DNA from 3 places in the Enterococcus sp. DIV0800 genome. Region 2 is predicted to be linked to each of the others. Evidence: riboswitches for the same ligand, from Rfam matches in the RefSeq annotation. Region 2 holds a riboswitch; each other region holds the start of a gene.
The links. Region 2 has a riboswitch for thiamine pyrophosphate ahead of tenA (thiaminase II). Riboswitches for the same ligand answer to the same signal wherever they lie in the genome.
Positions count from the first base shown of each region.

Region 1: another riboswitch for thiamine pyrophosphate. It lies ahead of thiW (energy coupling factor transporter S component ThiW); the one in region 2 lies ahead of tenA (thiaminase II).
Region 3: another riboswitch for thiamine pyrophosphate. It lies ahead of thiT (energy-coupled thiamine transporter ThiT); the one in region 2 lies ahead of tenA (thiaminase II).

Region 1 is NZ_CP187898.1:2,396,876-2,399,141, reverse strand. It holds gene IGI54_RS11575 (helix-turn-helix domain-containing protein) at 1-163, shown strand, start outside; gene IGI54_RS11570 (nucleotide pyrophosphohydrolase) at 183-476, shown strand; gene gloA2 (SMU1112c/YaeR family gloxylase I-like metalloprotein) at 508-897, opposite strand; TPP riboswitch at 973-1,062, shown strand; gene thiW (energy coupling factor transporter S component ThiW) at 1,176-1,697, shown strand; gene IGI54_RS11555 (hydroxyethylthiazole kinase) at 1,694-2,266, shown strand, end outside.
Region 2 is NZ_CP187898.1:969,838-972,103, reverse strand. It holds gene IGI54_RS04660 (LPXTG cell wall anchor domain-containing protein) at 1-372, opposite strand, end outside; gene tenA (thiaminase II) at 468-1,118, opposite strand; TPP riboswitch at 1,249-1,341, opposite strand; gene IGI54_RS04650 (hypothetical protein) at 1,772-2,011, opposite strand; gene grdD (glycine/sarcosine/betaine reductase complex component C subunit alpha) at 2,259-2,266, opposite strand, start outside.
Region 3 is NZ_CP187898.1:2,243,930-2,246,195, reverse strand. It holds gene IGI54_RS10850 (low molecular weight protein-tyrosine-phosphatase) at 1-370, shown strand, start outside; gene IGI54_RS10845 (hypothetical protein) at 443-805, shown strand; TPP riboswitch at 875-973, shown strand; gene thiT (energy-coupled thiamine transporter ThiT) at 1,022-1,606, shown strand; gene IGI54_RS10835 (hypothetical protein) at 1,687-2,266, opposite strand, start outside.

The sequences.
Region 1 (2,266 bases), 1.1 Mb from region 2:
AAAATACGATTGTCTGATTACCACGGGCTCTGCTGAAGGGCTACCAAAGGATTACCCGGTAGTAGTGATCGATCCTTTTTTGACGGTTCAAAGTACTCGCTGGATTCAAGAGATGGTCAGTGAGCTGGCGGAAAAGCGCAGTCTTGTTTCTGTGGTAGAATAGGAGCGAAAGAAGGTTGACTATGAACAGTATGGAAAAAATCAATCAATTTCGTGACGAACGAAACTGGCGTCCCTTTCATAATGAAAAGGATCTGGCGCTGTCGATTACACTAGAAGCGGCGGAGCTATTAGAGCTTTTTCAATGGAAGGACTCGAAAGAAGCGCGAACCCAAACCGAACGTTTGAAAGAAGAGCTAGCGGATGTTTTGATCTATTCGTATATGATGGCAGATAATTTGGACTTCGATATTGATGAGATCATCAGTGAAAAATTAAAGAAAAATGCCATCAAGTATCCTGTTGATGAAGCATAGAAAAAGCGGCAGAGCAAATTCTGCCGCTTTTTTATTCGTGTAGCTCTAACGGCAAACCATCGGGATCGAAAAAGAACGTCATCCGTTCACCGGTAAAATCATCGCTGCGTAAAGGTTCGCAGTCCACCCCTTGTTCCTTTAAGTAGGCGACTGTCGCTTCGATGTCTTCTGTTTTAAAAGCGAGATGACGCAAACCGGCCGCTTCAGGAAAACTGGGACGTTGAGGCGGGTTATTTGCGGCAAAAATTTCTAATTCAGCGTCATTTAGCTGCAAATCCAATTTATAATCCTCTCGTTCTGGACGATAATTTTCACGAATGATGGGCAGACCTAAGATATCGACATAAAAGTTACGAGCCTTCTGATAATCAGAAACAATGATCGCCACATGATGAATGGCGGAAAAATTTGGTTTTGGCATAAAAGTTTCCCTCCTTTTTCCTAAGTATAAGCTAGTTGGAATAAAAAAAGTATGTTATACTTCAAACAAATTGAAGAGAAACATTTGGGGTGCTATTTAGCTGAGATTATACCCACTGAACCTGATGCAGTTAAGACTGTCGAAGGGAAATGTAGCTAGTGATGAATTGTACCCGACCAGTTTTTTTGGTTGGGTTTTTCTATTTTTACAATGACTTTCTAGCAGCAAGAGTGGAACGACCAGCCCCAAATATCTCTTGAGGAAAAGGGGCTGTTTGCATGGAAAAAGATCGTATCCATAAGTTGACCTTGTTGGCGTTGATGATTGCTTTAGACGTAGTGTTGTCTCCGTTAATGAGGATTGAAGGGATGGCGCCGATGTCGAGCGTCATGAATATTATTGCCGGAGTATTGCTGGGTCCTTTTTACGGTACCATGATGGCTTTGGTCTGTGCGTTGATTCGCATGACGATGTTGGGGATTCCACCGTTAGCTTTAACGGGGGCAGTCTTCGGGGCTTTTTTTGCAGGGCTGTTCTACAAGTTTGGCAGAAAGCTCGTCTGGTCGATGGTAGGTGAAATTTTCGGGACGGGAATCTTAGGCTCATTGCTGTCTTATCCGGTGATGGTTTGGTTTACTGGCAGTCAGCAGGAATTATATTGGCTGATTTATACGCCGCGTTTTATCGGAGCGACCTTGATTGGTTCCGCTATCGCCTTTGTTGTCTTGGTGAAGCTGAAAGAAACAAAAATATTCAAGCGCTGGCAGCGATTGTTTTTTGAAGGGAGAAGGTTTGAATGAAAACGGTTGAGATAAGTGCGAGCATGCCTTTGGCAAATGCGCCCTTGGTTCATTGTATTACGAATGAGGTGACTTGCGAAACAGTGGCCAATGCTTTGCTGTACGTGGGGGCTAAACCCATCATGGCTTCAGACGAGCGGGAGTTTGCGGAGCTGTTTCAGCAGACCGACAGCTTGCTGTTGAATATTGGTCATTTGTCAAAAACACGGGAAAAAAGTTTAGTGGGGGCTGCTGAATTGGCTAAAGAGCTGAAAAAGCCAACGGTCGTGGATTTAGTCGGCTATGGTGTCAGTACTGTGCGAAATCAAGTTGGCCGTTTGCTGGTAGCGGCGGAGCCCACTGTGGTAAAGGGAAATATTTCTGAGCTGCGGAATTTTTGCGGGTTACCGAGTCAGGCTCGTGGGGTGGACGGTAGTCCGTTGGATCAAAGTGAAGCGGCGCTGGAGGAATTAACGCTTGCTTTACAAAAATTGACGGTGGACTATCCACGAACGATTTTCTTAGCCACGGGCAGTCAAGACCTGGTGGTGGATCAAAAGAATAGCTGGCGCTTGCAAAATGGCGTACCG
Region 2 (2,266 bases):
ATCCGTTTGCAGACGATCATTTACTTCAGATACGTGTTGCTGGAAATCCGCGTGGTTTTGACTTAATTGATTTTGGAACTCTTCAAAATCGTTGTGTAAATCTTGCTGACGTTTTTCTCGCCGCTGCTGAGCATCTGCCAAATCCTGAGCAATCTGCTGCTTCCGTGCTTCATATTGTTCAGTCGCCGCTTTCAGTTGCGCGGCGATATTATCTTGCTGAGGTAGTTTTGAGTTGCTGCTTTCCGTTGTTGCTGTAGTTGGGACCGAGCTTCCCGTTGCGTCATTTGTCTCAACTGCACTAACCGCTGGAGACAAAACCAGTCCTGCTGAAAGAGCAATGAGCGCTACAACAAACACTTTCTTATTGGTCATTCTATTCATTCCCTTCGCCGATCATTATAGCGAAGAAAAGCCAAAGCTGTTAATAAACAAATTGGCCGATTTGTCTAAAAAATAATTTATTCGTTTTACCATTGTTCTAGCGTCAAAGCCATTTCCCAAAAATCACACTCCATTTTTGAGCTAATCACAAATGCCTCAATCATTTGTTGTTGCTCATCAACCGAACTCTCTTGATACAAACGATCTAACAGTTGACGTTCCTTTTCCACCTCTTCTGCGGCGTCCGCATAGGTTTCGATCCAACGCTGATAAAGCGGATTGGGAGATCCGGCTTCAATCAATTGAGACCCGATTTCTTGGTAGAGCCACGCGCAAGGAAGCATTCCAGCAAAAGCGGTATTGACTGTCCCATCAATCAATTGACGATACATATGGGAGACATAATGATAAGCCGTGGGAGCTATCGCTGTTTCTTCAATCTCCTGTTCCGTGATCTTTAATTCAGAAAAAAATGTCTCGCGAACTGCCATTTCTCCCAATTCCAAATTTGCCGCATGCTCCTTCAAGCTTGCTCTAACTTCTGGATCATCAGCTTGCTCTGCAATCAAATCATAGAGCTTACCGAAATGCTCCAAATAATAACGATCTTGAAGTAAATAATAGCGAAACACGGTTGGCGACAGATCACCTGTAGCCAATTCTCGAATAAAAGGATGCTCAAAGCTAGCCTTCCAATATGCTTCTGCTTTTTTTCTCGCTAATTCTGTAAACGTCATTCAACTCTTTCCTTTCTCTTTTGTAATCTAGTTCGTTTTTGTACGAACAAAAGACCTCCTTTCAATTGATCCAAATGAAAAGAGGCCTCACCAATAGAAAACCCGACCACAAAAAAGCGGCCGGGGGCATCGTCAATAAAACACACTTTCCCTGCGCCAGTCCTAACTGTATCAGGTTCAATGGGTATGATCTCAGCTTCAATAAGCACCCCTCGTGTCATTCAGTTGAAAAAAGTATAGCACAGCGGCCTATGATAGACGATCGAAATTTCAATTTTTCATGACTGACATCCAAATTATTTTTCATAGCCAGACTATCGGAGTGTGGAAAATAAAATTAATCCACTAGCTTTAGGCTAAATGAAGCCTTTTAATCTAAAGAATTCGACAATGTCAGCAAAATTAAGAAAGGCTTTCGCGAACTCGCTCAGCTTTTGCTTATTGCTGATAAAGCAAGTTCGTGAAACCGGACATGACTATGCCTGTTGTAAAGCGATTTATTCATATGAAAATTTTATACTTTCTTTATAGTGAACGAAAAAATGCAAGAAGAATTAGGACTAATAATCTCTAATTCAACTTGCATCTATAAAGTTCACTCATTCATTTTCATCGAGTTAAAGCAATCAGCACATTTTTTAACTATATATAATTCAAACGTATTCACTGGCCGCTTCTTCCAGCTTCTGTCTTTCTTGCTTAGACCGAAAGATGATCACTAAGCCTTTCACATCTGCGGATATAACTAAGTCTGCCTCATGGATTTTACTGCCGTGCTCCAATGCATAATAATATAACTGGTCTGCCTTCCAGCCTCTGGCCGCAAGGGAAACCATTTGCAAACATAATTTATCTACTTCTGCTTCAATTGTTGGTGTTGCATACACCATCATGGGTGCATAGCAACAGATATTTTTTAATTGATCCATCACAATCATCCCCTTTTCAGTATAACAAAAATTCCAGCACTTAACGGCTGAAAACGTACCAACAACTTTTAAAAAACGAAAGAAAATACAACGCCCTCACTAGCCAGTCTTCCCTTGATGATTAAATAATAATAAGTCAAAATTATCCTAATTGTTAATAATTTTTCAACGAAAATAAACGGACAGCCTTCTAGAAAGCTGTCCGTCTTATTTAGAGAT
Region 3 (2,266 bases), 1.2 Mb from region 2:
AGAAGAAAATTTTCAAGTCGACTCGGCTGCCACCAGTCAATGGGAGGTTGGCAATCCGCCGCATCATGGCACGGAAAAAATCTTGGCCGCACATCACATCTCGGCGAAAGGGATGCGGGCTCGGCAAGTAAGCACGACTGATTTTTATGAAGCGGATTATATTATCGGCATGGATCAGGAAAACGTTCGTGACCTAAAAGCAATCGCACCGGCGGAAACGAAAGAGAAGATTTATTTATATTTGGATCGCGTCCCCGAACATGCGGGAGAAAGTATTCCTGATCCCTGGTACACGGGTGATTTTGAGGAAACTTATGAATTGATTCAAAAAGGATTAAATGATTGGTTAACTTTTTTTGAAAAAGGCTAGTTTCCTTGTTTTTTCCAAAAAATTTAAGTAAAATCATACTACACAAACATGCTCTTGGTAGGAGGAAGCCGAATGACTAAAAGCGAGAAGCCTAAAAAGAATTTAATTAAGCTGTTTTCGAATTCATCATATCGTTTCATCTCGGATTTTTTGAATGATTCTGCTGAAAAACGTGCGCAAGAGCAAGCCAATGAGAATATTTTTCTCAAGTTGAAGATGGCTTCTTTGCAAAATAGTTTAGTCGTCCTTCAAGTTCAAGATGAAAAAGATGAAGAAAAATTTGAAACGATCTCAGGTTGGCTGCCGAAAGTAGTCACCAATGATTCCATTGTGATTCGTACACAAGAAAATCAACTAGTGATGCTGACGATCGATCGGATCAAAAAAGTCACGACCTTGTCGCCTAGCGGTGATCAAGAAAGTATTTCACGATAAAAGTATTTTATACATTTACGACTAGGCAGATATCTGCTATACTCTCAATGTAATTAAAAATAGAATAGTACTTTCACAAAGGGGAGCCTTCGGGCTGAGATTGAGATTACTCTAAACCCTAGTACCTGTTTCGGTCATTCGAGCGTAGGAATTGTGACGAAGTAATGATATTACTTCTCCTTTGTGGACTGTATGTTCAAAAGGAGGAGTTTTTTTATGAGTAAGACAAGAATTATGATTGAAGGAACGATCGTAGCGGCATTGGCTTTTATGTTGTCACTGATTCCAACAACGATCGGCAGCAGCTTCACGATTTCATTAGGAATGATTCCTATGACGTTGTTCGCTTTGCGCCGTGGGGTGAAACCGGCGCTATTATCGGCCTTTATTTGGGGGATTTTACATTTTCCGGCGGGGGATGTTTATTTTCTTAGCGTCGTTCAAGTATTGATTGAATACCCGATTGCCTTTACATTCGCTGGTTTCGCAGGACTCTATGCGAAAAAAGTTCAACAAGCATTAATGGACCAAGATTTGAGTTCCGCTCGCAAAAATATCGTTTATGGCGCGCTGGTGGGAACGGGAGCAAGATTTTTCTGGCACTTTGTTGCCGGTGTCGTTTTCTGGGGCAGCTATGCTTTGTGGGGAATGAATCCGTGGATCTTTTCCTTTGTCATGAATGGCGCCAGCGGATTGGCGACAGCGATCATCACGGCAATTGTGGCCGTTCTAATCTTAGAAAAAGTACCCCAGCTGTATTTGCCTAAAGATGGCAACTTGATTGAAAAGCACAGCCATTAATCGAGGTTTTGACAGAGCAATCTCCGTCATACAAAAAAAGCATTGGCTTTTGGAAATCTTTTCCAGAGGCGAATGCTTTTTTAACGGAATGAGAAGACAGGATCATCGTTTTCGATGTTCAAATGCCAAGTTTGTTTGGCGCTGTCATAAGAAAGTTCAGCGACGTGCTGTTCCTTTTTATAACTCTTGGAGCTACGGCGCCAGCCTTTTTCGTCAGATAAATAAATCGGGATATGGTAGATTTTATTGATTAATTCGGAATGCCCAAAACAAAAAATTGCGCCTTCTTGCAAAATCGGATACAATTCTTTCAATATTTCACCGTCTAAATGAGCGACGGAGGAACCTTTGCGGAAAAAGGAACGACGATCGTTGACTTTTTCTAAAACGATCCGAGTCAATTTGCTGGCTAAGATCCGATAAAATTCATCGAGATAGCGATAATAAACGCGCATTGTTCCATTCCCTAGATTGAAATAAACAAAGTTGTTTTGTAGTTTGTAAAAGAAAGGTGAATGCAGATGTGTCCGCATATGACCAAAATAAAGCAATTCAGAAATTTCTAATGGTGTTAACTCCTTCAACATCGTCAAATCATTAAAATCGATCCACTTGCTTTCTTTCGAGTTGTTAAAGGTTTTGTTGCTAAAGAAATTTTGA